Regions from separate parts of the Streptomyces sp. NBC_01317 genome, predicted to be linked through region 2. Evidence: riboswitches for the same ligand, from Rfam matches in the RefSeq annotation. Region 2 holds a riboswitch; each other region holds the start of a gene.
What was found. Region 2 has a riboswitch for cyclic di-AMP ahead of OG349_RS04955 (M23 family metallopeptidase). Riboswitches for the same ligand answer to the same signal wherever they lie in the genome.
Positions count from the first base shown of each region.

Region 1: it holds a riboswitch for cyclic di-AMP, as region 2 does, so the genes downstream of both, OG349_RS22285 (transglycosylase family protein) here and OG349_RS04955 (M23 family metallopeptidase) in region 2, are expected to answer to the same signal.
Region 3: it holds a riboswitch for cyclic di-AMP, as region 2 does, so the genes downstream of both, OG349_RS19520 (M23 family metallopeptidase) here and OG349_RS04955 (M23 family metallopeptidase) in region 2, are expected to answer to the same signal.

Region 1 covers NZ_CP108393.1:5,132,488-5,142,203, forward strand. Annotated here, with positions in the region: gene OG349_RS22265 (SurA N-terminal domain-containing protein) at 1-569, shown strand, start outside; gene OG349_RS22270 (nucleoside triphosphate pyrophosphohydrolase) at 771-1,784, shown strand; gene OG349_RS22275 (cytochrome P450 family protein) at 1,827-3,068, shown strand; gene OG349_RS22280 (transglycosylase family protein) at 3,250-4,239, shown strand; cyclic di-AMP (ydaO/yuaA leader) riboswitch at 4,550-4,745, shown strand; gene OG349_RS22285 (transglycosylase family protein) at 4,750-5,433, shown strand; gene eno (phosphopyruvate hydratase) at 5,732-7,018, shown strand; gene OG349_RS22295 (FtsB family cell division protein) at 7,145-7,618, shown strand; gene OG349_RS22300 (DUF501 domain-containing protein) at 7,658-8,239, shown strand; gene OG349_RS22305 (Ppx/GppA phosphatase family protein) at 8,236-9,210, shown strand; gene OG349_RS22310 (NAD(P)/FAD-dependent oxidoreductase) at 9,530-9,716, shown strand, end outside.
Region 2 covers NZ_CP108393.1:1,159,903-1,169,618, reverse strand. Annotated here, with positions in the region: gene OG349_RS04990 (phosphorylase family protein) at 1-94, shown strand, start outside; gene hpnH (adenosyl-hopene transferase HpnH) at 100-1,119, shown strand; gene OG349_RS04980 (1-deoxy-D-xylulose-5-phosphate synthase N-terminal domain-containing protein) at 1,236-1,781, shown strand; gene OG349_RS04975 (aspartate aminotransferase family protein) at 1,778-3,163, shown strand; gene OG349_RS04970 (helix-turn-helix domain-containing protein) at 3,294-3,869, shown strand; gene OG349_RS04965 (DUF6126 family protein) at 3,917-4,039, shown strand; gene OG349_RS04960 (tyrosine-protein phosphatase) at 4,036-4,848, opposite strand; cyclic di-AMP (ydaO/yuaA leader) riboswitch at 5,223-5,386, shown strand; gene OG349_RS04955 (M23 family metallopeptidase) at 5,389-6,306, shown strand; partial or broken gene OG349_RS04950 (SGNH/GDSL hydrolase family protein) at 6,465-6,881, shown strand; gene OG349_RS04945 (IS701 family transposase) at 6,912-8,294, shown strand; partial or broken gene OG349_RS04940 (GDSL-type esterase/lipase family protein) at 8,316-8,813, shown strand; gene OG349_RS04935 (STM4011 family radical SAM protein) at 8,815-9,716, opposite strand, start outside.
Region 3 covers NZ_CP108393.1:4,518,577-4,528,292, forward strand. Annotated here, with positions in the region: gene OG349_RS19505 (hypothetical protein) at 1-131, shown strand, start outside; tRNA gene OG349_RS19510 (tRNA-Met) at 239-312, shown strand; gene OG349_RS19515 (PP2C family protein-serine/threonine phosphatase) at 793-1,929, shown strand; cyclic di-AMP (ydaO/yuaA leader) riboswitch at 2,221-2,374, shown strand; gene OG349_RS19520 (M23 family metallopeptidase) at 2,386-3,444, shown strand; gene OG349_RS19525 (aldo/keto reductase) at 3,560-4,504, shown strand; gene OG349_RS19530 (PrsW family intramembrane metalloprotease) at 4,717-6,006, opposite strand; gene trmB (tRNA (guanosine(46)-N7)-methyltransferase TrmB) at 6,057-6,848, opposite strand; gene lhgO (L-2-hydroxyglutarate oxidase) at 7,113-8,357, opposite strand; gene OG349_RS19545 (sporulation protein) at 8,641-9,716, opposite strand, start outside.

The sequences.
Region 1 (9,716 bases), 4.0 Mb from region 2:
ATCCCGGGGCCGCGGCGGTGGTCGGCGGGCAGCGGATCGAGGTGTCCACCCTCCAGGGAGCGGTACGGGACGTCCGCACCGCCCAGGAGGCGTCGCCCCAGTCGGCCGAACTCATCAAGAACACCGGCCGGCTCAGCCAGATCAAGCTGAACGGCATGATCTTCGACCGCGTCCTCCAGCGGGCGGCGGACGACGCCGACGTGACGGTGAGCCGCAAGGAGATCCAGGCGGCCCGGCAGCAGGCGGTCGCGCAGTCCGGCGGCGAGAAGCAGTTCCTCGCGCTGGCCCTCCAGCAGGGCGCGGTCACCCCGGACCAGCTCGACGACGCGATCCGCCGTGACGTCCTGCTGACGAAGGTCGGCGCGGCGCTGGGCGCGGACTCGATGACCCCGCAGGGCCAGCAGAAGCTGGTGGCGGGCCTCGCGGCGACGTCCAAGAAGCTGAGCATCGACGTGAACCCGCGCTACGGCAGCTGGGACAACAGCAAGGTCCAGCTGGGCGACGCGAAGACCCCATGGATCACCCAGGTGACCAAAGAGGCCCCGCAGGAACAACCGACGGACGCGTAGTCCAGCCCGTCCGGCGTTTGAGGACACCCACCCGCCGGGCGGGCGTGGACGACCTGCCGCACCACTCCAGCCCGTCCGGCGCTTGAGGACAACCCGCCCGCCGGGCGGCTCCGGCACGACCCGCCGCACCCCCAGCCCGTCCGGCGCTTGAGGACCCGCCCGCCCGGCGGGCCCCGCCCGCACCGGAGGTAGGTTCAAGAGGTGACCCAAGAACCCCCCGCGCCCACCGACCAGGACACCGCGGCCCCCGGCCGCATCGTGCTGCTCACCGCCAGCCACCGCGTAGCCCCCGGCCTCCTCTCCTGGCCCGCCTGGCAGACCCTGCACGCCGCCGACCGGGTCCTCTGCGCGGACCCCGCGCACCCCCAGCTCCCGTACCTCCGCGAGGCCGGCGTCACCGTCGAGCACACCGCGCCCACCGCCCAGGAGCTGGTGGAGGAGTGCACCGGCGGCCGTACGGTCGTGGTCCTGCCAACCGCCGGCGGCGACGGCACGGACACCGTCCTCACCGACGGCCTCGCCCGCCTGGCTGGCTCCGGCCGCGTCCAGATGCCGGACCTGGAGCTGCTCCCCGGCTCGTACGACCTCCCCGGCGCCCGGCTCCTCGACCTCGTCCAGGTCATGGACCGCATCCGCGCCGAATGCCCGTGGTCGTCGGTCCAGACGCACCAGGGCCTCGCCAAGTACGGCATCGAGGAGGCGTACGAACTGGTCGAGGCGATCGAGGACGGCGACGGCGACGAGCTGCGCGAGGAGCTGGGGGACGTCCTGCTCCAGGTGGTCTTCCACGCCCGCATCGCCCAGGACGGCCTGGACGACGACATCGAGCCGTTCTCCATCGACGACGTCGCGGGCACGCTCGTGGACAAGCTCATCCACCGCCACCCCCATGTCTTCGGCGACGAGACCGCCGAGACCCCCGAGGACGTCAAGGCGCACTGGCTGCGGACCAAGGCGATCGAGAAGCAGCGCGATTCGGTCACGGACGGCGTCCCGCTGGGCCAGCCAGGACTCGCCCTGGCGGCCAAGCTCGCGGGCCGGGTCCGTACGGCGGGACTGGACGTCCCGCCCCCGGCGGGCGACGGCATCGGCTACCAACTGCTCGCCCTGGCCATGGAGGCGGAGCGCACCGGCACCGACCCGGAGACGGCCCTGCGCGCCGCCGCCCGCACGTACCGGGACGCGATCCGCGCGGCGGAGGGCCTCACCGAATAGCCCGTACGCACCGCCCCGACCACCCCCGATTACTGTCAGGGCATGTCCACCCCCGATGTGCCCGAGCTCTTCACCTGGGAGTTCGCCACCGACCCCTATCCCGCCTACGCCTGGCTGCGCGAGCACGCGCCCGTCTACCGGACCGAGCTGCCCAGCGGCGTGGAGGCCTGGCTCGTCACGCGGTACGCCGACGCCAAGCGGGCGCTCGCCGACCCCCGGCTCTCCAAGAACCCCGTCCACCACGCCGGGTCGGCGCACGCCAAGGGGAGGACGGGGATTCCGGGGGAGCGCAACGCCGAGCTGATGACCCATCTGCTGAACATCGACCCGCCGGACCACACCCGGCTGCGGCGGCTCGTGTCCAAGGCGTTCACCCCCCGCCGCGTGGCTCAATTCGCGCCACGCGTGCAGGAGCTGACGGACCGTCTCATCGACGGCTTCGCGGCGAAGGGCGAGGCGGACCTCATCCACGACTTCGCCTTCCCCCTCCCCATCTACGCGATCTGCGATCTGCTCGGGGTGCCACGCGAGGACCAGGACGACTTCCGGGACTGGGCCGGGATGATGATCCGCCACGGCGGCGGCCCGCGCGGCGGCGTCGCGCGGTCGGTCAAGAAGATGCGGAACTATCTCGCCGAACTCATCCACCGTAAGAGGGAGAACCCCGGCGACGACCTGATCTCCGACCTGATCCGGTCGAGCGACCACGGCGAGCACCTCACCGAGAACGAGGCCGCCGCGATGGCCTTCATCCTCCTCTTCGCCGGGTTCGAGACCACTGTCAACCTCATCGGGAACGGTATGTACGCGCTGCTGCGCCACCCGGAGCAGCGCGCGCTGCTCCAGGCGTCGCTCGACGCGGGGGAGAGCGGCCTGCTGGCGACCGGCGTCGAGGAACTGCTGCGGTACGACGGGCCGGTGGAGCTGGCGACGTGGCGGTACGCCACCGAGCCGCTGACGCTCGGCGGGCAGGCGGTCGCGACCGGCGATCCCGTCCTTGTTGTCCTCGCGGCGGCCGACCGGGACCCCGCGCGGTTCGAGGATCCGGACCGGCTGGATCTCGCACGGCGTGACAACCAGCATCTCGGTTACGGACACGGCATCCACTACTGCGTCGGGGCGCCGCTCGCCCGGCTGGAAGGACAGGCCGCGCTCGGCACGCTGCTGACACGCCTGCCCGACGTGCGACTTGCGGGAGATCCGGCTGATTTGCGGTGGCGGGGAGGGCTCATCATGCGTGGATTGCGCACACTTCCGGTGCAGTTCACGCCTTTGCCCAGCTGACTTACAGCCCTGAAATGGCTGACGGACCGTCAGGATTGTGACTTTCACGTGATCTCCCCTGCATCGACTTGTGACAAGCGTTCGAGTCCGGCTACCTTCACCGACAGCTCAGCAGCCACACGCTGTAGTCGATTTCACGTGTGACGCTCCCTGCGTCGTACGGCACACGGAAGGCAACCGCATGTCCGCGAACGGCCGACACCGTCGCCCCCGCCAGGCGCCCGCTCTCATCGTCGCGGCGGGGGTGACCGGCTCCGCGATCGCCATTCCCCTGCTCGGCGCCACCTCCGCCAGCGCGGCGGACGCCTCCACCTGGGACCGCGTCGCCGACTGCGAGAGCGGGGGCGCGTGGAGCGCGGACCTCGGCAACGCTTATTTCGGCGGACTCCAGATCGCCCAGGAGACCTGGGACGACTTCGGCGGCGGGGACTACGCGACCCGCCCCGACCTCGCCAGCCGCTCGCAGCAGATAGCGGTCGCCGAGAAGATCCTCGACGCCCAGGGCCCGTCGGCGTGGGCCAGCTGCGCGCCCGTCGCCGGACTCCTGAAGAACACGGAGGAGCCCCAGGTCGACCCCGGAGCGGCTCCCGGGACGGTCGAGGAGTCCGCGAGCCCGGAGGCGTCCACCGACTCCGGCGGCGAGTCGGACACGGATCGGGCGGAAGGCTCCGACACCACCCCGACCAGCCCCGACAGCACCCCCTCCGGCAGCGCGAGGAGCGCGGGCGGCGAACGGGACGGCGGTGACGGTACGGAGAGCGGCGCCACGGACGCGGGCACCCCGAGGCCTTCCCGCTCGGCCACCCCCTCCTCCGGAGCCACCACGGACACCGTCAAGGGCAAGCACCGCGGCGGCGCGGCCCCCGAGGACCCGGCGAGCCCCGGCGCGACCGGCCTCACGCCGGACAACTCGGGCGAAGAGCGTGAATCCGGGCGTCACGCCTCCCGAGGTGACGGGGTGACACGTGACGCGGAAGGCGTGACGGCCGACGTCGCCGGCACCCCCGACGGCGAATACGTCGTCCGCCCCGGTGACTGTCTGTGGCGTATCGCGGACGAGAACGGCGTCGAGGGCGGCTGGTCCGCGCTCTACGAGGCGAACAAGGACGCGCTCGGCTCCGACCCCGACGTCATCCTGCCTGGCCAGACCGTTGATCTCAGCGTGAAGTAGGGGCAGTTGACGGTCCGCCCCCGGTCCGCCCCCGGTCCGCTTCCGGGGGCGGTTGGAGACCCTATGTCCACTTCTGCGCAAGTGAGACAAGGGTCTCTTTGTCTCAACAGGGGACCTTTGGCCCCCAGGTGGCACGTTTTCGGCCCTCACCTGCGAAAACACGGACGGAACACAGGGGAGTTCGGGCGATTTTTCCCTGATCGGGCTCTTTGGACATCGGGTGGACCTGTGTCTACGGTCTGAACCGCTCGCACCGCGGGCCCCGTCGACCGTCACGCCGAATCCTGCCGTCGGTCGGGGGGAGTAGTCGTCGCGTCAAGCGCCGAAGGCAGGAGCGGGGGACCCACAGGTTAGGTGCCGGCCCCGGCCGTCGAGAGACGTCCGGCGACCGGCTCGGGGTGAAGCCGCGTACAGCGAGGGCCGGGAGGCCCCTGTTGGCACGCGGCCGGGCAACTCACTTGGCCCGAACCCGACAGCTGACCTCGCAGGCGTCGGTGAGGAGATAGCTTCATGCTGCGTTCCAAGGCCAAGCACCGCCGTCCGTCCAAGGCCGTCCGTTACGCCACGCTCGCCGGGGTGACCGGTGCCGCCGTCGCGGTCCCGCTGCTGGGCGCCACGTCCGCCTCCGCCGCGACCACCGCCGAGTGGGACCAGGTCGCCGCGTGCGAGTCCGGCGGCAACTGGTCCATCAACACCGGCAACGGCTTCTACGGCGGCCTCCAGTTCACCCCGTCCACCTGGGCCGCGTACGGCGGCACCGCCTACGCCGCCCGCGCCGACCAGGCCTCCAAGTCCCAGCAGATAGCCGTCGCCGAGAAGGTCCTCGCGGGCCAGGGCAAGGGCGCGTGGCCGAGCTGTGGTGTGGGCCTCTCCGGCGCCTCGAACGACTCCGCCCCGGCCGCCCCGTCGCAGCCGGCCGAGCAGCCCGCCGCGCAGCCGCAGCAGTCCGCGCCGCAGCAGCAGTCCGCGCCGTCCACGCGCAGCGCCGAGCAGCCGGCCTCGCGCGGTGCGAGCCGTCCCACCACGATCAAGAAGGGTGACGGCGAGTACAAGGTCAAGTCCGGCGACACCCTGTCGAAGATCGCCGCCGGTCACCACGTCAAGGGTGGCTGGAAGAAGCTGTTCGACCTGAACAAGGACATCGTCACCGACGCGGACGTGATCTTCCCGGGCCAGCAGCTCCACCTGAGCTGAGCCCGGCGGGCTTGAGCCGAGCCGCCCGGTGAGCTGATCCGCTCTCCCCCGGGGCCGTCCGTCCCCCCTCGTGGCCCCACCCCGGACCACCCCGGCCCCGCGCGTTCTTCCCCCGTACGCGCGCGGGCCGGGGTTTCCACGTTCCGGCCGCGGGCCCGTTCGCCCCCGTGTCATCAGGATGACGTCTTCATTTCGTCCCAGCGGGCGGGCACCGGCCTGCCGACGGCCCGGGGCCGGTTAGGCTCGTGTCGCGCGGCCGAGCGGCCCCGCACCCAAAGCGTCACATCCCATGAAGGAGATGCTCGTGCCGTCCATCGACGTCGTCGTAGCCCGGGAAATCCTCGACTCCCGAGGCAACCCCACGGTCGAGGTCGAGGTCGGCCTCGACGACGGCAGCACCGGCCGTGCTGCTGTCCCCTCCGGTGCCTCCACCGGTGCGTTCGAGGCCCTTGAACTCCGCGACGGTGACCCCAACCGTTACCAGGGCAAGGGTGTCGAGAAGGCCGTCCTCGCCGTCATCGAGCAGATCGGCCCGGAGCTGGTCGGGTACGACGCCACCGAGCAGCGCCTCATCGACCAGGCGATGTTCGACCTGGACGCCACCCCGGACAAGTCGTCGCTCGGCGCCAACGCCATCCTCGGCGTCTCCCTCGCCGTCGCGCACGCCGCCTCCGAGGCCTCCGACCTGCCGCTCTTCCGCTACCTCGGCGGCCCGAACGCGCACCTGCTGCCCGTTCCGATGATGAACATCCTGAACGGCGGCTCGCACGCCGACTCGAACGTGGACATCCAGGAGTTCATGATCGCCCCGATCGGCGCGGAGTCCTTCTCCGAGGCCCTGCGCTGGGGCGCCGAGGTCTACCACACGCTCAAGCGCGTCCTGAAGGACAAGGGCCTGTCGACCGGCCTCGGCGACGAGGGCGGCTTCGCGCCGAACCTGGACTCCAACCGCGCCGCGCTCGACCTCATCCTCGAAGCCATCAAGGAGGCCGGTTACGCGCCGGGCCGCGACATCGCGCTCGCGCTCGACGTCGCCGCGTCCGAGTTCTACAAGGACGGAAAGTACGAGTTCGAGGGCAAGTCCCGCTCCGCCGCCGAGCTGACCGAGTACTACGAGGAGCTCGTCGCCTCCTACCCGCTGGTCTCCATCGAGGACCCGCTGTACGAGGACGACTGGGCCGGCTGGAAGGTCCTCACCGACAAGCTGGGCTCCAAGGTCCAGATCGTCGGCGACGACCTCTTCGTCACCAACCCCGAGCGCCTCGCCCGCGGCATCGAGGAGGGCTCCGCCAACGCCCTGCTCGTCAAGGTCAACCAGATCGGCTCGCTCACCGAGACGCTGGACGCCGTCGAGCTGGCCCAGCGCAGCGGCTTCAAGTGCATGATGTCCCACCGCTCCGGCGAGACCGAGGACGTCACCATCGCCGACCTCGCCGTCGCCACCAACTGCGGCCAGATCAAGACCGGCGCGCCCGCCCGCTCGGAGCGCGTGGCCAAGTACAACCAGCTGCTGCGCATCGAGGAGATCCTCGACGACGCCGCGGTGTACGCCGGCCGCAGCGCGTTCCCCCGCTTCAAGGGCTGACCGCGCCGCCCGGCGCCCTCCGACCGCGCCGGTCGGCAGGCGCCGACCAGCCCGTCGTCCGTACGTCCCCGTCCCCGGTCCCGTACCGTGTCCGGGGACGTACGTACGTGACAGGGGAGGCGGACCATGGCCGGGAACCGGGACCGGTTCTCCACCGCGACCAGGCTGCGGGTGCTCGGAGAGCAGACCGCGGCCCGTGTCTACCGCTCGCAGAACCGCCGCCAGGCCCGCCGCTCCCGGCTCACCGGACGCGCGGCCTTCCTCGCCCTCGTCGTCTGCACGCTGGTCGTCGCGCTCGCCTATCCGATGCGGCAGTACGTGTCGCAGCAGAACGAGATCGCCGACCAGGAGAGGCTCTCGCGCGAGGCGCGGCAGCGGGTGGAGGAGCTGCGCGACGAGAAGGCGCGTCTCCAGGACGACGCCTACATCGAGCGGCTGGCCCGCGAGCATCTCCACTACCTGATGCCGGGGGACACCGGCTACACGATGATCGACCCGGACGCGGCGCGCCAGGAACGCGAGGACCAGGGCGCGGCCGACCGCCCCTGGTACTCGAACGTGCTGGACAGTGTGGACAACGCGGACCGCCCGGACACGTAACACCGGACACGTCACACTCGACGCAGAACCTAGGCAGGCATGGACACGCCCCCTCCGCAGACCGAACGCACCGAGCCCACCGAGGCGGACGTCGCGGCTTTCAAGGAACAGCTGGGCCGCCCGCCCCGCGGGCTGCGGGCCATCGCGCACCGCTGTCCCTGCGGACAGCCGGACGTGGTCGAGACCGCCCCGCGGCTCCCCGACGGCACGCCCTTCCCGACGACGTACTACCTGACCTGCCCGCGCGCGGCCTCGGCCATCGGCACGCTGGAGGCGAACGGCGTCATGAAGGAGATGTCCGAGCGCCTCGCGACCGATCCCGGGCTGGCCGCCGCGTACCGCAAGGCCCATGAGGACTACCTGGCGCGCCGGGACGCCATCGAGGTCCTGGAGGGCTTCCCCAGCGCCGGTGGCATGCCGGACCGGGTGAAGTGCCTGCACGTCCTGGTCGGCCACTCGCTGGCGGCGGGCCCCGGCGTGAACCCGCTGGGGGACGAGGCGCTGGCGATGCTGCCGGAGTGGTGGCGCAAGGGCCCGTGCGTGACGCCGTGCGGGGCCACCCCGGGAGACGACCGGCCCACCGCCGAGGACAGCCGGCCCAGCGACGGGAGTCCCGCGTGACCAGGGTCGCGGCCATCGACTGCGGTACGAACTCGATCCGCCTGCTCGTCGCGGACATCGATCCCGGTACGGGCGAACTCACCGACCTGGACCGGCGGATGAGGATCGTCCGGCTGGGCCAGGGCGTGGACAGGACCGGCCGGCTCGCCCCCGAGGCGCTGGAGCGCACCTTCGCCGCCTGCCGTGAGTACGCGGCCGTCGTCGCGGAGCACGCGGTGGAGAGGGTCCGCTTCGTGGCGACCTCCGCCTCGCGCGACGCCGAGAACCGCGACGACTTCGTCCGCGGGGTCCTGGACATCCTGGGTGTCGAGCCCGAGGTCGTCACGGGCGACGAGGAGGCGGCCCTCTCCTTCACCGGCGCCACGAACGAGCTGGAGGTCCGGGACAGCTGCCTGGTCGTGGACATCGGCGGCGGCTCGACGGAGTTCGTCGTCGGCGACGACCGGGTCAGGGCGGGACGGTCCGTGGACATCGGCTGCGTACGGCTGACCGAGCGGCACCTCCTGCACGACGGCGTCCTCAGCGACCCGCCCACGGCCGCCGAGGTGGCCGCGATGAGGGCCGACATCGAGGCGGCCCTGGACCTGGCGGGGGAGAGCGTCCCGCTGGAGGAGCCGCGCACGCTGGTGGGGCTCGCCGGTTCGGTGACCACGGTCGCCGGGATCGCGCTGGACCTGCCCGCGTACGACTCCGCCGCGATCCACCGCTCCCGTATCCCCTTCGCGCGGGTGAAGGAGATCACCGAGCGCCTTCTCCGCGCCACGCACGACGAGCGGGCGGCGATCCCGGTGATGCACGAGGGCCGGGTCGACGTGATCGGCGCGGGCTCCCTGATCCTCCTGGTGATCATGGAAAGGACCGGCGCGACGGAGGTCGTCGTGAGCGAGCACGACATCCTCGACGGCATCGCCCACGGCGTCGCGGCGGACGTCCGGGGAGCCGCGCGGAGAGGCCCGCGAGAAACTTCGTGAAGTTCTTCACAAGGAAAACGGCTCGCTTGGGCGCTCTTCGTGTTCCGTAGGGCCGTCCGGTGGCCGAACAGGGTCCCCGGACCTCAATGCGACACAGTTCCGGGGGCGTTACACGCGCATGAACCCGAGGGGTGGTCCACTCCGTGTAAGAGGGAGAGGGGCAGCTCACGGGGGGTGAACAAGGCCTCACTCACCCCTCCGGTACGGTGCCGGAAAAGGGCCTCCCGGTAAGGCGGCCGCGCAGTGTAGCACGGGGTACCCAACACCTTGTGAAGGGGCTCACGAGCACCCCCTCCGAGGGGGGTGGATACTCGATGGCATGAGCACCACGGAGCGTCCCAGGATCCTCGTTGTAGGCGGTGGGTACGTAGGCCTGTACGCAGCTCGTCGCATTCTGAAGAAGATGCGCTACGGGGAGGCGACCGTCACGGTTGTCGACCCTCGCTCGTACATGACGTACCAGCCCTTCCTCCCCGAAGCTGCCGCCGGCAGCATCTCGCCCCGGC
Region 2 (9,716 bases):
GGTGCGCGGTGGAATATCAGCTTTCCGTGTTCTTCGTGCCGTCCTTCCAGCTTTTTATGAATGGCACCGTTCTTTGCTGCTCCCCAGGAGGTGAGCTAGATGGCCATGCCGCTTCGCCAGACCATCAGGGTCGGGACTTATCTGGCTGAACAGAAGCTCAGAAAGCGGGAGAAGTTCCCGCTCATCGTCGAGCTCGAACCACTGTTCGCCTGCAATCTGGCCTGTGAGGGCTGCGGCAAGATCCAGCACCCGGCCGGCGTGCTGAAGCAGCGGATGCCCGTTGCCCAGGCGGTCGGCGCGGTGCTGGAGTCAGGGGCGCCGATGGTCTCCATCGCCGGCGGCGAGCCGCTGATGCACCCACAGATCGACGAGATCGTCCGGCAGCTGGTGGCCAAGAAGAAGTACGTCTTCCTGTGCACCAACGCGATGCTGATGCGCAAGAAGCTCGACAAGTTCACCCCGTCGCCGTACTTCGCGTTCGCCGTGCACATCGACGGGCTGCGGGAGCGGCACGACGAGTCCGTCGCGAAGGAGGGGGTGTTCGACGAGGCGGTGGCGGCCATCAAGGCGGCCAAGGCGGCCGGTTTCCGGGTGACCACCAACTCGACCTTCTTCAACACCGACACCCCGCAGACCATCATCGAGGTGCTCAACTACCTCAATGACGACCTGAAGGTGGACGAGATGATGATCTCGCCCGCCTACGCCTACGAGAAGGCCCCCGACCAGGAGCACTTCCTGGGTGTCGAACAGACGCGGGAGCTGTTCAAGAAGGCGTTCTCCGGCGGCAACCGCAGGCGCTGGCGCCTCAACCACTCGCCGCTCTTCCTGGACTTCCTCGAAGGCAAGGCCGACTTCCCCTGCACGGCCTGGGCCATCCCGAACTACTCGCTCTTCGGCTGGCAGCGCCCCTGCTACCTGATGAGCGACGGGTACGTGCCGACGTACCGGCAGCTGATCGAGGAGACCGACTGGGACAAGTACGGGCGCGGCAAGGACCCCCGGTGCGCCAACTGCATGGCGCACTGCGGCTACGAGCCGACGGCCGTCCTCGCCACCATGGGATCCCTCAAGGAATCCCTGCGGGCGGTCCGCGAGACGGTCGGCGGCACCCGCTGACGGTCACGGGAGCGCACTGACGGAACGCCCCGCCCACCGCCGCCGGCCCGTCCGGCGGCGGTGGGCGGGGCACCGCGCCGTGGTGGGCCGAGAAGCAGGGGAGAGGGGGCTCGATCGTGTCGATCTTGGAAGGGATCCGGGGGCCGCACGACCTCAAGGCACTGACAGCGGGACAGCTCGGCGAAAAACTCCTGACCGGCCGGCAGGACTTCTCCGAACTGCGCGGCAAGGGCGGGCTGTCCGGCTACCCCTCCCGCGCGGAGTCCGACCACGACGTCATCGAGAACTCGCACGCCTCCACCGTGCTCGGCTGGGCGGACGGCCCGGCCCAGGCACGGGACGTCCTGCGGCACGACCACCATGTCGTGGGGATGGACGTCCTGCCCCGCGCGCACGACGCCGAGGTGCTGGTCGTCTCCGTCGGGGCGCTCGCCCCGTGCCTCGCGGCGGCCGACCTCCTCGCGGAACGCGGTATCCCCTGCACCGTGGTCGACCCCCGGTGGGTCAAGCCCGTCGACGTACCCCTGCGGGGGATCGGCATCCCGGAACAGTTCCTCCCCCACGCCAAGCGCAGTGAGGTGCTGGCCGACCTCGGCCGCACACCGGTGGAGATCGCAGGACGGATCAGCGCCGCCCTGGCACACAAGGAGAACAGCGAATGACCAAGGGCTTCGACCTGACACGGCTGCTCGCGGAGCGCGGCGCCGAGCGGTACGACCTGCACACGAAGCACCTCAACCACCAACTCCCGCGCATGCTCCACACCATCGGCTTCGACCGCGTCTACGAACGGGCCGAGGGCGCCTATTTCTGGGACGCGGACGGCAACGACTACCTGGACATGCTCGCCGGGTTCGGTGTGATGGGGCTCGGGCGCCACCACCCCGTCGTACGGAAGGCGCTGCACGACGTCCTCGACGCCTCGCTCGCCGACCTCACCCGCTTCGACTGCCAGCCGCTGCCCGGCCTGCTCGCCGAGAAGCTGCTGGCCCACAGCCCGCACCTGGACCGGGTGTTCTTCGGCAACAGCGGTACGGAAGCGGTCGAGACGGCGCTCAAGTTCGCGCGGTACGCCACCGGCCGCCCCAGGATCCTGTACTGCTCCCACGCCTTCCACGGGCTGACCACCGGCTCGCTGTCCGTCAACGGCGAGGACGGCTTCCGGGACGGCTTCGCGCCGCTGCTGCCCGACACGGCGATCGAGATGGGCGACCTCGACGCGCTGGAGCGCGAGCTGAAGCGCGGCGACGTCGCCGGGTTCGTGATCGAACCGATCCAGGGCAAGGGGGTGTACGCGGCGCCGCCCGGCTTCCTGCGCGGCGCGCAGGAGCTGCTGCGCCGCCACAAGAGCCTGCTCATCGTGGACGAGGTGCAGACCGGCCTCGGCAGGACCGGTGACTTCTACGCGTACCAGCACGAGGACGGGGTCGAGCCCGACCTCATCTGTGTGGCCAAGGCCCTGTCCGGCGGCTATGTGCCCGTCGGCGCGACCCTCGGCCGGGACTGGATCTTCAAGAAGGTCTACTCGTCGATGGACCGGGTGCTGGTCCACTCGGCGAGCTTCGGCTCCAACGCGCAGGCGATGGCGGCGGGCCTGGCCGTCCTGTCGGTGATCGAGGACGAGCAGATCGTCGCCAACGCGCGGGTCACCGGCGATCTCCTCAGGACGCGGCTGGCGGCGCTCGTGGACCGCTACGAACTGCTGCACGACGTGCGCGGGCGCGGGCTGATGATCGGGATCGAGTTCGGCCGGCCGAACTCGATCAAGCTGCGGGGGCGCTGGACCATGCTCCAGGCCGCCCGCAAGGGGCTCTTCGCCCAGATGGTGGTCGTACCGCTGCTCCAGAAGCACCGGATCCTCACGCAGGTCTCCGGTGACCACCTGGAAGTGATCAAGCTGATTCCGCCGCTGACGATCGGCGAGCGGGAGGTCGAGCGCTTCGTGGACGCCTTCACGGCCGTGATGGACGACGCGCACGGTGGCGGCGGGCTCATGTGGGACTTCGGCAGGACGCTCGTGAAGCAGGCCGTCGCGAACCGGTAGTCATCGGCGGTGGCTGTGCTTTTGCCTCGGAGGCAAAAAAGTTGCCTCCGAGGCACGTCCCTGGCGCAATAGAGGCATGAACACGCCTGAGGACGCGGTTCCGGGCCGGTCCGGCGCGCTGCCGGACATCATGCCGGACACCCTGCCGGAAACGCTCCCCGATGTCGCGCCGCGCCTGCGCGAGCTGCGCCGCGACCGCCGGCTCACGCTGGAGACCGTCGCCGCGCGGGCGGGTCTGTCACCCGCCCACCTCTCCCGGCTGGAGACCGGCCGGCGCCAGCCCTCGCTGCCGATGCTGCTGGCCCTGGCCCGCATCTACGGCACGACGGTCGCCGACCTGCTCGGCGAGGCGCCCGCCGAACGTGATCCCGTCATCCGCGCGGGGCGCCAGGAGCCGGTCGAGGCCGACGGCTGGACGTACCACCGCGCGGGCGGCTCCGGCCGGGCCATGCAGCCGCTGCGGGTCGTGGTGCCGTACGGGGCGCAGGGCGATCTCGTACGCGTGCACCCCGGGGAGGAGTGGCTCTACGTCCTCGGCGGGCGGCTGCGGCTGGGCCTCGGGGACGCGGTGCACCTCCTCGGGCCCGGGGACAGCGCGCACTTCGACTCGCTCACCCCGCACCGGCTCGCCGCCGCGGACGCCGGCGGGACCGAGCTGCTGTTCGTCCACACCCTGCTCCAGAGCCCCGCCGCCGATCTCCACTGACAGCCTCGCCGATCTCCACCGACAGCCTTCGAGAAAGGTTCGACGCCATGCCGGAGAACAAGAAGAACCGCACCCTGCCCCGGGGGCTGGTCATCCGCCTCTTCGCCTACCTGATCGCGGGACACCTCTTCGCAGGCTTCCTCTACCTGCTGTTCAGCGTCGGCTCCTAGGGCGCGTCCAGCAGGCCCTCGCGCAGCCTTTCGCGGGTCTCCGGGGAGAGCCCGAGGCCCTCGGAGAGGTAGCGGTCGGTGGAGCCCCAGGTGGTCGTGATCGTGTCGAAGGCCGCTTCGAGGTACGCGGCGCGCGCGTCGAAGAGCGGACCGAGCAGCTCCATCACCTCCGCGGACATCCCGGCGGGCGAGGTGTCGCTGCGGCGGACCTTGTAGCGGCGGCTCGGCTCGTTCGACTTGAGGTAGTCCTCCTCGATCGCGTCCCGCTCCACACCGACCGCGAGCAGCGACACCGCGACGGACAGGCCGGCGCGGTCCTTGCCGGCCGCGCAGTGCATCAGCGCGGGGACGTTGTTGTCGGCGAGCGCGTGCAGGACCCTGCTGTGCTCGGCGGTACGGTCCCTGATGATCGTGCGGTACGAATCGATCATGCGGGCCACCGCCTTCCCGTCCGCGAGAAGCGAGCGCAGCTGGCCGAGGTCGCCGTCGCGGACCATCCGCCAGAACTCGGCGCCGTCCGCCGGGTCCGTGAGCGGGATGTTCACGTTCCGTACGCCGGGCAGCTCGATGTCCTCCCCGTCCAGGCGTACGTCGGCCGCGTTGCGGAAGTCGAAGACCGTGTGCAGGCCCAGCGACGCGAGGTGGGCGGCGTCCGCCGGGGTGGCCCCCGCGAGGTGCCCGCTGCGGTAGAGCCGCCCGTACCGGACCTTCCTGCCGTCCGTGGTCGGCAGCCCGCCCACGTCGCGGAAGTTGCGTACCCCGGTCAGCTCCGGCTCGACCGGTGGCACGTGCGGCAGATTCTGGGTCACGGGCTGCTCCTCCGTGTCTGCCGTCGGCGCGGCTCGCCGACGATGTCGACTGCGACCCTACGACATGGGCCCTTGGGCAATTGGTGAGATCTGTCCGTATTGAGGCATTGCGCCTAACCTGCCCCGATCGAGGGGGAGATGGTCCTCGGCTCGTGAGCAGGATCATATCCGTGACGGTGCGTGGCGGTGACGGAAAACGGAATTGCGTTGTCAGAAGGAAAGCGAAGATCGCATATCCACGCAGGGTGACCGGAAAGGCCGGAAGATATCGGAGCGTGCACGAATGCGAGGTACCGGTGGCTTGTACCGGCCGTCCGCGTCGGCTTACGTTCACCCTCAATCCGAGCGGAACGCCTAATCCTGCCGCCGCCCGGAATTCGTACCCACCCACCATCCACGCGTGGCAGGAGCGGGGGACCCAGGTAGTACGCCGTTCCGTTTCCGCGGACGGCTCGGGGTGAAGTCGCGCGGCAACCGCGACCGGGCATCTCCAGCCCGAACCCGACAGCTCACCTCGTAGGCGCCGGAGAGGAATTCGCCATGCCCGCCAAGGGTAAGCACCGCCGTCCCAAGAGCAACCCGATCACCCGCGGATTTGTCCTGGCCGGAACGGGCGGAGCCGCAGTCGTGCTTCCGCTCATCGGCGCCACCGGGGCGCACGCCGCACCGGCCGCCGCCGCCGGATCCGTCACCGCGTCCGCCACGTCCGCCGTCCACGCCGCTCCCGCGTCCGTGACGCGGGCCGCCGCCGCCAGGACCGCCGCGACCTACCGCGTGGTCTCCGGCGACTCCCTGTCGAAGATCGCCAAGAAGAAGAAGGTCGCGGGCGGCTGGAAGAAGCTTTACGCGGACAACAAGCGCGTCATCGGCTCCGACCCGTCGCTGATCCACCCCGGCCAGACGCTGACCCTCGGCGCCAAGGCCCCCGCGGCCGACCGCGCCAAGGCCCCCACCACGGCATCCCGCTCCGCCGAGCGCACCGCGCCCAAGAAGGCCGCGCCGGTGAAGAAGGCCGCGCCCGTGAAGAAGGCGGCCCCGGCCGTGAAGGCGTCCGCCTTCACGCTGCCGGTCTCCGGCATCGCCATCGGCACGCCGTACCACGCCTCGGGCAGCAACTGGTCGAGCGGCTACCACACCGGCGTGGACTTCCTGGCGCCCTCGGGCACCGTGGTGAAGGCCGTCGGCGCGGGCACCGTCGTGAGCGCCGGTGACGGCGGCTCGTACGGCAACCAGGTCGTCATCCGGCACGCGGACGGGATGTACTCGCAGTACGCGCACCTGTCCTCGATCGCCGTCTCCGCCGGACAGACCGTCAGCGAGGGCCAGCAGCTGGGCCTCTCCGGCGCCACCGGCAACGTGACAGGCCCGCACCTGCACTTCGAGATCCGTACCGGTCCCGACTACGGCTCGGACGTCGACCCGCTGGCCTTCCTGCGCCAGCAGGGCGTCGTCATCTGATCCCTTCCGGGCTCTCTTCGGCCCCGCTCCGGTGATTCCTTTTCGCCGGGCGGGGCTATTCCCGTTTGGGCCAAACTTGACCGATGGCATATCTCACCCTGCGTCAATCTCTCCTTACGGTCGCGTAGGTCACATCCCCGGGTGAATGATGTGCTGCTGTGGCTGACGATTCGAGAACGAGAAGACGTGGCACATTCGGGTCGTACGCAGCGCTCGGTGACAGTTTCACGGAGGGCGTGGGGGATCCGGGGCCTGACGGGACGTATGTGGGCTGGGCGGACCGGCTCGCCGTTCTGCTCGCGGACCAACTCCCGGTGCCCGGCGAGGGGGAAAAGAACGAGCAGGGAAAGGCCGCCGACACCGTTCACGGCGATTTCCGGTACGCGAATCTCGCGATACGGGGCCGGCTGCTCGACCACATCGTCGAGGAACAGATTCCGCGGGCCCGTGAACTCGCCCCGGACCTGGTGACCTTCTGCGCGGGCGGCAACGACATCATCCGGCCCGGCTCCGACACGGCAGCCGTAGTTCCGGCGTCTGGGCTGGTCAGCGCGCTGAGGGGCTGGGTGCGGGCATGGGTGCGGCCACCGCGATCATGAACGTTTGTGACGACGTATCAAGAGACGGTGGCCGCGGAGGCCACGATAGCCGAGCAGGCGTGGGCCGAGACGTTCGGGAGGGCGATGGCTGCGGTCGCGGGCTGTTTCGCGCGGCGCGAGACGCGAGCGACTATGGCGGAGCTGGTCGCGGGGCTGCTGATGGAGGTGGACACGCGCAACTGCTGGACGCTCGGGCAGGCGCTGGGGCACCCGGGTCCGCACCGGCTGCAGCACCTGCTCTCCCGGGCCCGGTTCGACCACGAACGGGCACGGGAGGAGATCGCCCGCCTGGTGGCCGGTGAACTCGCGGGCCAGGAAGTGGTGTTGGTGGCCGACGAGACAGGGGATGCGAAGTCCTCCACAGACTGCGTGGGGGCCGGCCCGCAGTACTCCGGTGCGCTCGGCGGCGTCGGCCTGTGCCAGGTGGCGGTGCATCTGGCGGCGGTCACCGCAACCATGAAGGTGATCGTGGACCGGGCCCTGTACCTCCCGGCGGACTGGGCCGCGGACGAGGAGCGCCGCGAGGTGGCCGGGGTCCCGGAGGAGGTCGTGTTCGCGACGAAACCACAGCAGGCGCTGTCCATGGTGACCGGCGTGCTCGCGTCCGGTCTCGATGCCCGATGGTTCGCAGGCGACGAGGTGTACTGCGGTCGTGAACTGCGCCGGGGAATAAGGGCGTTGGGCCTGGGCTACACAGTCGGTATCGCCGCGACCTACCAGGTCACCGACGGGGCCGGCCACCGGTGGGAGGCCCGCAAGCTGATCAACAAGGTGCGGCCCGAGCAATGGCTGCGCCGGCGGACAGGGCACGGCGCGAAGGGCACCCGCGAGTACGACTGGGCCTGGCTCGAGGTCCGCCCCGACGACACTCCCGGCGGGAACGGGAACGGGAACGGAAACGGGAACGCGGCTGGGGCTGGGGCTGGGGCTGGCACGAGTGTGCTGGTCGCACGGCGGCACCGCTACACCGGCGAGGTGTCCTACTTCCGCTGCTGGGCACCCGGCGACGTCCCGCTCGGCACGCTGGTGGAAGTGATCTGCCGGAGGTGGCGGATCGAGGAGACCTTCCAACTCGCCAAGGGCTTCACCGGACTCGACCAGGGCCAGGTGACCTGCTGGAACTCCTGGATGCGCTGGTCACTGTTCTCCCTGATCGCCGCCGCCGTCCTCGCCCTCACGGCCGCAGCTGTCCATGATGGCTCCGAGCGGCAGCCCAGACTCGTCCCGCTGACCTGTCCCGAGCTCATCCGTCTCCTGCGGGCCATCGTGCTGTCACCACCCGCCCGCGACCGTGACCACGTCCTGCACTGGACCGCCTGGAGACGCCATCACCAAGCCGTCGCAACCGCCTGCCACCAGCAACGACACCGCCGCCACGACCAGCCGTGATCAAGAACTACAGCTGCCGTGTCCGACCCCGACGACGTCGCCGAGCGCTTCGAGCGGGCCGTCGCCGACCTGTCCTGCGCGGTCGGCACGGTCATGGTGACCACCGGCTTCGACCCCAGGAACGTCCCGGTGCTGCGGCATCTGCGCGGAAAGATCGCCACGTACACCGCGCATGTCCGGTCCATCGCCGACCGGTACGACTGCCCGGTCCTCGACCTGTGGTCGCTCAGGTCCGTCCAGGACCGGCGGGCCTGGGACAGCGACCGCCTCCATCTGTCACCCGAGGGTCACACCCGGGTCGCGCTGCGCGCGGGGCAGGTGCTCGGCCTCGACGTGCCCGCCGACCCGGACCAGCCGTGGCCGCCGCAGGCGCCGCGCGGCACGTTCGAGGTGCGGCGCGACGACATCCACTGGGCCAGGGAGCATCTGGTGCCCTGGATCGGGCGGCGGCTGCGCGGCGAGTCCTCCGGTGATCACGTGGCGGCCAAGCGTCCTGATCTGCTGCCGCTCAAGTGCTGATTCACCTTGAGGGGGAGGGGGAGGGGGAGGGGGACGGGGATATGGACAGGGACACCGGTACGGGGGCGGCCTGTGCGGTGCGGTCGGCCGGGACGCGCTCCAGGACCCCGCCCGCGAACACGTCGTACAACGGCAGTGTCTCCAGGTGCACATAGCCGATGTGGCAGTCGCACACGGCGAGCGGACAGCCCCGGGGGCCGAGGGCCGCCCGGTACGAACCGTCGTACAGGTTGCCCAGCTCGGCGCGGACGAAGTGGCAGCGCCGTACCGTACCGTCGCCGTCCACGGAGATCACCGACTCGCCCGTGCGGCAGGGCAGTCCGGCCGAGCGGTGCGGATGGCGGCTGTACGGGAACAGCGGGTCGAGGTCCGTCCATAGGGCGGCCTCCTCGTCGCCGTACGTGTGCCCCTCGGCCGCGTTGATCCAGAGATAGACGTGCTCCGGCAGCTCCGCGCGGAGCCGGCGCGCGTGCTCCAGGTGTTCGGGCAGGCCGACCACGCCGACGCTGAACCGCACGCCACGGGCGGCCAGATCACGGCACTTGGCGAGGAAACGGTCGTACGGCGTCTGTCCCGGGTGGTAGGTGCACCAGAGGGCGAGCGTCTCCGGATCGGCGTCCGCCAGCCAGTCGGTGCGGCAGCTCAGGTTCGTCTGGACGGCCACCCGGCGGATGTGCGGCAGATGGGACAGCTCGGTGAGCGTGCGCCGGTACCAGGACCGGACCAGGCTCTCGCCCCAGGGGGTGAAGAGCACCGACAGCCGGTCGTCCGTGGGCTCCGAGGCCCAGGCGGCGAACCGGGCGAGGGCGGTCCGGTCGGCGCGCAGTTGCTCCCGGCTGTCCCGCCGCTTGGCGAACGGGCAGTAGGGGCAGTCGTAGTCGCAGGACGCGAGGGGGCCGCGGT
Region 3 (9,716 bases), 3.4 Mb from region 2:
TCAATGTGGAGATCCGCGCCCTGTGGACGCGCGCCGGTGGCGCGCTGTCGGCCGCCGAGCAGGAGCGCTACCAGCGGCTTCTCGTGGAGTGGGCCGCCGCCGTGCGGGCCGATGTGGTGGAAGCGGCATAGGGCCTGTCCGGCGTGGGGCGGCGAGGGCCCGGCGGGCGGGGCGCCGCGCGGGGCGGCCGTAAATGGGAATGATCTTGGTCTGGATGGCGTAGAGTCAGGTTTACCGACGCGGGGTGGAGCAGCTCGGTAGCTCGCTGGGCTCATAACCCAGAGGTCGTAGGTTCAAATCCTGCCCCCGCTACTCAGTAGGACCGAAGGCCCGGATTCCCAGTGGATCCGGGCCTTCGGCGTACGCCGCGGTCGCTTCCGGCCTCCCCGCGTGCGGTGACGCCTCCGCGCGGACCGCCGCGTACGGTGCGCGTACGGTGAAGGGGCAGTGGTGGAGCGATCGGTCCGTAGCCCACTCGGTCGATGGCGACTCGCCGCCCGGCGCGGCGGCGACCAGCCTGAGGTGAGCGCGGTACCGTCCGCAGCCGAAGCCGGACCGGGCAGGAGACCACAGGTGGGGAAGCTGAGGAAGCCGGGGCTGAGAAGGCCGGGGAAGGGCAGCGGTGGCTCGGGCTCTGGCTCCGGCGGTGCGCGCCCCGCCGCCGGTACGCCCCGGCCGCCCGGCCCCACCACCGGCTTCGGTACCCGCTTCGAAGGCGGCTTCGACCCCTCCGGCGGTACCGGCAGCACCCCGGTCGCGGCCACCGGCGGCCGCATCCCGGACGGCGGCTTCATCGACCGGGGCGTGAGCGCCGAGCCCGGCCGTATCGGACGCAGGGTCGTCCGCTACCTGCCCGCGCTGGTGATCGTCGTCGGAGTGATCTTCGACTCCGCCACCCCCACCCGCTTCACCGCCTCGCCCTTCTTCTGCTCCGCCCCCCTGGTCGCGGCCCCGTTCTTCACCCCCCTGGGCACCCTGTTCACCGGCGTCGCCGCCCTCTGCACCGAACTGGTCCTGCGCCTCCTCGACGGCAACGTCGGGAGCGCCGACGCCATCACCGAGCTGCTGACGGTCCTCACCGTGTCCGTCCTCGCGCTCGGCATCAACCGGGTGGTGCGCCTGAGCGGCGAGCGCCTCGCGTCCGCCCGGATCATCGCCGAGACGGCGCAGCGCGCCGTGCTGCCCAGACCCGCCGACCGGATCGGCGGGCTGCACATCGCCGCGCGGTACGAGGCGGCGCAGGAGGGGGCGTTCATCGGCGGGGACCTGTTCGCCGTGCAGGACACGCCGTACGGGGTGCGTCTGGTGGTCGGGGACGTACGGGGGAAGGGCCTGGAGGCGGTCGAGGCGGTGGCGGTGGTCATCGGGGCGTTCCGGGAGGCCGCCGAGCAGGAGGCTTCGCTGGAGGGGGTCGCGCAGCGGCTGGAACGTGCCCTCACGCGCGAGGGGACGCGGCGGGACGGGATCGACGTCTTCGAGGGCTTCACCACGGCCGTGCTGGCCGAGATCCCGAACGACGAGGCGGTGGTACGGCTGGTCAACCGCGGCCACCCCGAGCCGCTGCTGACCCACGCGGACGGCGTGGTGGTGATGCTGGCGCCCGGCGACCACGCGCTGCCGCTCGGGATGAGCGAGCTGGGCGCGTGGCCGGACCGCGCGGACGAGGAGCCGTTCCCGCCGGGGGCGACCCTGCTCTTCTACACGGACGGCCTGTCCGAGGCGCGCAACGCGAAGGGTGTCTTCTACGACGCGCGCGAGCGGCTGTCCGGGCGGATCTTCCCGGGGCCGGACGAGATGCTGGACGCGCTCATCGGGGACGTACGCGTGCACACGGGGGGCGGTAACACGGACGACATGGCGCTGCTGGCGGTCAGCCGGCCCGTCCAGGGGCAGCCGGAACGGCGCAGGACGATGCCGGTCGTGCCCTAGGTCGCCCGACGCCCGACGCCCGACGCCCGACACCCGCCCCCCCCGCCCGTTCAGCACGCTGCGTGAGCGCCGCGTACCGCTCCGCACAACGCCTGATCACCCGTCAGAAACCTTTGACCACCGCAGTGGCCACCGGAGACGATCAACTCGCCCGCTTGCGCCTCGATGTGTCCCGGTACGTCCGTTGCGAATTCGTTAACGATCATCCGGAACAGCTTGGAATAAAGCCCATGTCTCTATTAACGTTCGATAACGCAGCGCGGTCGTCCCAGCCGTCGTCAGGACGGCGCCGTGCCGCACGCGCCGAATCCCGCAAGGGAACCGGGGAACCACCAATTGGGGTGAATCGGGAGCTTCTTGCTGCCTTGTGCCGCGAGAGCACCCGTAGGAGACCTTCCTGCTCCGAACCCGTCAGCTAACCCGGTAGGCGAGAAGGAAGGAAAGGAGCGCGCCCCAGTGGCGTCCAACAAGCCTGCCCTCGAAGCCCCCTTCGAAACGGAAACCTTCGAACCGCCGAGGTTCGGCACCGAAGCGGACCGGACCTGGGGGGAGTGGAATCCCACCGAGGACTCCCTGCTTCCCCCCGTACGAGGCAGGCACCGCGTCGCCAAGCAGCGCGGACTGGCCCGCAGTTCCACGGTCCTCGGCGTCGGCGTCCTCGCCGCCGTCGGTGCGGGCGGCATCGCCACCGCGCAGGACAAGCCCGCCGTCTCCATATCCCTGCCCGATGCCATCACGGACAACCTTCCGGCCGCCAAGTCGCTGCCGGGCGTGGGTTCCCTGGGTACGGAAGAGGCCAAGCCGAGCGCGCTCGCCACCGACCCGCTGACCACGGCGGGCATGACCACCGCGGACTTCCAGTCGGGCGCCACCGACGCCGGCGAGGCGCTGCGCGCCCGGATCCTCCAGCAGGCCGAGGCGCAGCAGGCCGAGGCCGACGCCACGACCAAGGCGGCCGAGCAGGCGGCGGCGGCCGAGAAGGCCGCGGCGGACGCCGAGAAGCGCCAGACCGAGGCCGAGAAGAAGATCCAGGCCGCGAAGGACAAGGCGGAGGCCGAGGCCAAGGCCAAGGCGGCCGCCAAGGCCGAGAAGGAGCGCCTGGCCAAGCTGGCCGAGAGCTACACCCTCCCCGTCGTCTCGTACACGATCACCTCCACCTTCGGCCAGGCCGGCTCCATGTGGTCCTCCGGCTACCACACCGGGCTGGACTTCGCGGCCCCGACCGGCACGCCGATCAAGGCGGTCCACAGCGGCACGGTCCAGTCGGCCGGCTGGTCCGGCTCGTACGGCTACCGCACGGTGCTGGAGCTCGACGACGGTACGGAACTGTGGTTCTGCCACCAGTCCTCGATGACCGTCACCGCCGGCCAGAAGGTCTCCACGGGCGAGGTCATCGGCCGCGTGGGCGCGACCGGCAACGTGACGGGCCCGCACCTGCACCTGGAGGTCCACGCCCCAGGCGGCACGGACATCGACCCGATGGGCTGGCTCCAGAGCAAGGGCCTCAACCCGTAGGGCCTCGACCCGTAGCGGATCGATCGCGCGCCGGGGGTGGCGGAGCAGCCCCCGGCCCCGGCGTCGTCGACTCGGGCCGGAATAGCGTCCGGCCCCCGCGTCGTTGGGGCAGTTCATGACAGATCTGCTCACCCTCGGCTCCTCCGACCTCCGGGTCTTCCCCCTCTCCCTCGGCGGCAACGTCTTCGGCTGGACGTCCGACGAGGCCGAGTCCTTCGCCGTCCTGGACGGATACGCCGCCGTCGGCGGCAACTTCGTGGACACCGCCGACACGTACTCCTCCTGGGCCCCCGGCCACCAGGGCGGCGAGTCGGAGACCGTCCTCGGCAACTGGATCGCCGCGCGCGGCAACCGCTCCGAGGTGGTCGTGGCGACCAAGGTCGGCGCCCACCCGCAGTTCAAGGGCCTGCGGGCGGCCACGATCAAGGGTGCGGCCGAGGAGTCGCTGCGCCGGCTGCGTACGGACTACATCGACCTCTACTACACGCACTTCGACGATCCCGAGGTGCCGGTCGAGGAGATCATCACCGCGCTCGACCAGCTGGTGAAGGACGGCAAGGTCCGGGCGATAGCCGCCTCCAACCTCAGCACCGAGCGCCTCGCCGCCTCCCTCGCCTTCTCCGAGAGCGAGGGGCTGGCCCGGTACGAAGTCCTCCAGCCGCGCTACAACCTGGTCTCCCGCGACACGTACGAGGGCCCGCTCCAGGACCTCGTGGCCGAGCACGGGCTGTCGACCGTGCCGTACTCGTCTCTCGCGGCGGGCTTCCTCACGGGCAAGTACCGCGCCGGGACGACGGTCGACAGCCCGCGCGCGGCGGGGGCGGGCGCGCACCTGGAGACCGGGCGGGGCCTGGCCGTGCTCGCCGCGCTGGACCGGGTCGCCGGGGCCCGTGGCGTCGAGGTCGGCACCGTCGCGCTGGCGTGGCTGGCGGCGCAGCCGACCGTGGTGGCGCCCCTGGCGTCCGCGCGGACCGTCGAGCAGCTGCCCGTACTGCTGGCGGCGACCGGACTGGAGCTGACGGCGGAGGAGTTGGCGGACCTGACCGCCGCATCCGCCTAGGGCGTGTCCGCAAAGTGGGGCCTGGCTCGCGGGGTCTGGCACGCGCGCTAGCGGCGTTGTCGGACCCACCCCGTACATCCAGTACGGGGTGGGTCCTCCGCCTTGCGATCGCACGCACCAGACCCCGCGAGCCCCGCCCTCCGGGCGGACGACCCCACTTTGCGGACACGCCCTAGGTCCGAAAGGGACGGCACAGCGCGTAGGGGGAGTTGTCAGTCGCGGTACGGGTTGTAGCCGTCGTAGTCGATGTACGGCGGCGGCACCCGTACCCGGCCCGTGGCCCGCGCCGCGTACGTGAGCGCGGGCCCCGCGATCCCCCTGCGCTGCCACAGATGGTGCAGCAACTCCCGCTCCCGCTCGGCGAAGTCGGGCGCGCCGGCCTCCCGCTCGGCCCGGTGCCGCAGGAAGGCCAACGACGTCGCGAACGCCTCGTACTCCCCGACGGCCCTGGCCGCCCGCGCCCCGTACGTACGGCCCGCGAAGTCCCGCGCCGTCGTGCGCGCCCGCATCGAGGAGAGCGCGAGCGGCGCGGCGGGGACCAGCCAGCCGGCGGCGGAGTACGCGGGCAACTCGGCGGAGATCGTGCGCAGTTCGCGCTGCCTGCTCCAGATCGCCAGCCAGGTGACCAGCCCGAGGACCGGGACCATGAACGCGGCGTAGACCAGGTAGAAGCCGTAGGGGCCGAAGAGCGATGTCGAGCCGTTCCACAGCGCGTGCAGGCCCATCGCCACCGCCAGGCCCAGCAGCGGCAACACCCTTCTGCGCAGCCTGTGGTGACGGGGTGTCGCCGCCGCCAGCCCGAAGCCGATGCCCGTCAGCACGGTGAAGAGCGGGTGGGCGAAGGGCGACAGCAGGATGCGTACGACGAAGGTGGCGACGGTCATGGAGGTGAGGCCGGAGCCGCCGGTGTACTGGTCCTCGCCGAAGGCGTTGCCTAGGTAGAGGATGTTCTCGGTGAACGCGAAGCCGGTGGCGGAGAAGCCCGCGACCACCACGCCGTCCACCAGCCCGGTGAACTCCCTTCTGCGGAACAGGAAGATCAGCAGGATCGCGCCGGCCTTCGCGCTCTCCTCGACGACCGGCGCTATCACCGTGGCGCCGAGGGACTCCGCGCCCCGTGGGTCGGCGGTCGCGTTGGCGATCCAGCGCGTGGCCAGGGAGTTGGCGAGGATGGCCACCAGGGCGGCGGCGCAGGCGCCCCAGGCGAACGAGAACAGCAGGTTGCGCCACGGGCCGGGCTCGACCCGGTCCAGCCAGCGGAAGACCGTCATGAGCAGCGGTACGGGCAGGACGGCGAGGCCGAGGCCGACGAGGAAGCCCTCGGTGCCGGTCTGGTCGCGGACGAGCAGGAGGATCACCAGGCCGCACAGCGCGAGTGTGGTGATCACCGCCGTCGCTCTGACCGCCCGGTGGGCCCAGAACGTACGGCGGCGCCAGAACACGCGGCGCGGCAGGGCGGGCCCGCCGTCGGGCGCGGGGGACTGCGGGGGCGGTGCTGACACCTGTCGACCCTAACCAGCGGCACCGGCGTCTGGCGACGGTGCCTGATCGACTACTCCGCGTCACCCGGGGGGAGTTGGGGTGCGGGAGCGGGCTGCACTGCCGGAGCGGGCGCGGGCGCCCGGCGGAACAACACGTCGTGCACCGCGTGCCCCTTGTCGAGCCCCTGGCCCTCGAACCGGGTCAGCGGCCGGTACGCGGGGCGCGGCGCGTAACCGCCGTCCTCCTGGGTGTTCTCGAAGCCGGGGTGGGCCGTGAGAAGCTCCAGCATCTGTTCCGCGTACGGCTCCCAGTCGGTCGCGCAGTGCAGTACGGCCCCGGGCCGCAGCCGGTCGGCGGCGAGGTCGAGGAACTCCGGCTGGATCAGCCGCCGCTTGTGGTGCCGGGTCTTGGGCCAGGGGTCGGGGAAGTAGACGCGCAGCCCGTCGAGGGAGGCGGCCGGCAGCATCTCCCTGAGCAGGATGATCGCGTCCCCGTTGGCGACCCGGATGTTGGACAGCCCGTTCCGCTCCGCGAGACGGATCAGGTTGCCCTGCCCGGGGGTGTGCACGTCGACGGCGAGGATTCCGGTACCCGGGTCGGCGGCGGCCATCTGCGCGGTGGCCTCGCCCATCCCGAAGCCGATCTCCAGGACGACGGGCAGCCCGCCGAACAGCGCGGCCGGGTCGACGGCGCGCTGTCCGTCGACGTCCAGCCCCCAGGAGGGCCACTTGCGGCGCAGCGCGTCGGCCTGCCCGGCGGTCACCCGGCTGCGGCGCGGCTGGAAGCTGCGGATACGGCGCTCGAAGTGCGACCCCGCCGGGTCGGCGGCGGGTCCGGTGCCGTTGGGGAACATCCGGCTCATGACCGTGCCGTGGTGGGCGGCGATCCGCTTGGCGGTGTTGTCCTTGGAGCCGGCGCCGTCAGCAGCGCTGCTCTCGGGTGTCTCGGCGATCTGGGTCATCTCGGTCTTCTCGGGCTCGGCCACAATGCTCCGATTCTACGGAGTCCCCGGGCACGCCCGTCCGGGTGAGTCGGCCGGGCCCCGGAGCGCTCCTGTCGACCGGGTCCGCCGGGCCCCCGAGCGCTTCCGTCGACCGAGCCCGCCGCGGAAACCGGAACCCCCGCCTCACCTCTCCGCCAGCACCTCCAGCACCCTCGCCGCCACCTCGCGCCCGATCGGCAGCGCCGCCGTCGCCGCCGGGGACGGCGCGTTCAGCACGTGGACCGTACGAGCCCCCCGGCGGATCAGGAAGTCGTCGGCCAGGGTGCCGTCCCGCAGCACCGCCTGCGCCCGCACCCCGGCCGCCGCGGGCCGCAGGTCCGCGTCCGTCACCGCGGGGAGCAGCCGCCGTACCGCCGTGGCGAACGCCCGCTTCGACAGCGAGCGGTGCAGCTCGCCCGCCCCGTACCGCCAGTGCTTCCGGGCCGTACGCCAGGAGCCGGGCCAGCCGAGCGTGCCCGCCAGCTCCCCGGGGCGTACGTCCGACCACCGGTAGCCCTCCCGGGCGAGCGCGGGCACCGCGTTCGGCCCCACGTGCACCCCGCCGTCGACGGACCGCGTCAGATGCACGCCGAGGAACGGGAACGCCGGGTCCGGCACCGGATAGACCAGCCCCCGGACCAGGCCGGGCCGCGCCAGCTCGAAGTACTCACCCCGGAACGGCACGATCCGCATCCCCGGGTCGTCGCCCGTGAGCCGCGCCACGCGGTCGCACTGGAGCCCCGCGCAGTTCACCAGCGCCCGCGCCCGCACCACTGCCCCCGCGTTCCCCGCGCCCGTCCCGTCCCCCGTGCCCGTACGGACCGCGACCCCCCACGCGCGGCGGTCGACGACCGTCACCTCCGCGCCGTACCGCACCTCCGCGCCCGCCGCCCGCACCGACTCCGCGAGCTGCTCCGCGACCGCAGTGAAGTCGCACACCCCCGTCGTCCCGACGTGGATCGCGGCCAGGCCCCGGACCTGCGGTTCGTACTCCATGATCTGCGCCGGGCCCAGCTCCCGCACCGGAATCCCGTTCTCCCGGCCCCGCTGGACCAGCGCGTGCAGCCGCGGCAGCTCGTCGCGCCGCGTCGCCACGATCAGCTTGCCGGTGACCTCGTGCGCGATGCCGTACTCCGCGCAGAACTTGACCATCTCGGCCGAGCCGCGCACCGCGTACCGCGCTTTGAGCGACCCCGGGCGGTAGTAGATCCCGCTGTGGATCACCCCGCTGTTGTGGCCCGTCTGGTGCCGCGCGGGCCCCGCTTCCTTCTCCAGCACGACCACGCGGGTGCCCGGAGCGGCGCGCGTGATCGCGTACGCCGTCGACAGGCCGACGATCCCGCCGCCGATCACCAGCACGTCGCAGTCGAAGCCCGCGCGTCCGTCCATCGTGTGCCACCTCCCACCCCGATAGTGCACTGGCCCGCTGACAACGCCGCCAAACCACGTGCGGGCAGCCGGGCGCACCGGAGGCGTTCCGGGGGCGTACGGCCGTGCCCGCCTGCGGACCGGCCCGGACGGGTCCGGGACGGCAGCGGGCGGACACAGCGGGCGTGCGCCGGCGCCACGGCGTGCACCGGCGCCACGGCGCGTACCGGCACCAAGGCCCGTACCGGCACCAAGGCGTGCACCGGCGTCAAGGCGCGCGCCGGCCCTGAGGCGTGCACCGGCGCTACGCCGGGGAGACCAGCAGCGGCCGTGCGCGCTCCCGCAGCTCCACCACACGCGGCTCGTCGCCGTACGGCTCCAGGCGGTGCAGCAGATCGCGTACGTACTCCGTCGTCCTCGCCGACGAGATACGGCCCGCCACCTCCACCGCCCGGGTGCCCGCCGCGCACGCCGCGTCGAGATTCCCCGACTCCAGCTCCGCCACCGCGCTCACCACGAGACGTAAACCGTGCGACCGTACGAACTCCTCCGTCGGCCGGGACAGCGCCTGTTCCGTGAACCGCCGCACCTGGCGCGGCGCCTTGAGATCGCGGTAGCACTCGGCGGCGTCGGCCGCGAACCGGTCGTACGAGTAGAAGCCCAGCCACGCCGGATCCGCGTCGCCGTCGCGCGAGCGCTCCAGCCACCCCTCCGCCGCCTTGAGCGCCGCCCCGGCCGCCACCGCGTCGCCCGCCTTCGCGTGCGCCCGCGCCTCCACCAGCCGGAAGAAGCTCATCGTGCGCGCCGTCGCGAGCCCCCGGTTGCGCTCCAGCGCCGCCTGCGCCAGGTCCACGCCCTCGTCGGCGAAGCCCCGGTAGGTCGCCTGGAGCGACATCGACGCCAGTACGTACCCCCCGAGCGGCACGTCTGCCGCCGCGCGCGCCAGCCGCAGCGCCTGGATGTAGTAGCGCTGCGCCGCCTCCTGCTGTCCGGTGTCGAAGGCCATCCAGCCGGCCAGCCTGGTCAGTTCGGCCGTCGCCCCGAAGAGGCCGCGGCCCACCTCGTCGCTGTACGCCCCGAGGAGCAGCGGCGCCGCGTCCACCCGCAGGCACTCGGGCACCATGGAGGAACGCCAGTCCCCGCCGCCGTACTTGGAGTCCCAGCGCCGGGCGTCGGACGCCGCCTCCCGGAGTTTGGCCACGTCGCTGTGGCCCACCCGCAGAGGTGAGATCTCTCCCGCGGAGTCGCCGCCGGGCCCGCCCTGACCGGCCGACACGCCGTGCGCGCCAGGACTGCCGTGCGCTCCTTGCGCGGCCCGCGCGACCGTCGGATCCCGTGCCACGGACGAGTCCGCGGGTGTTATCAGCCACCGCGACGCGG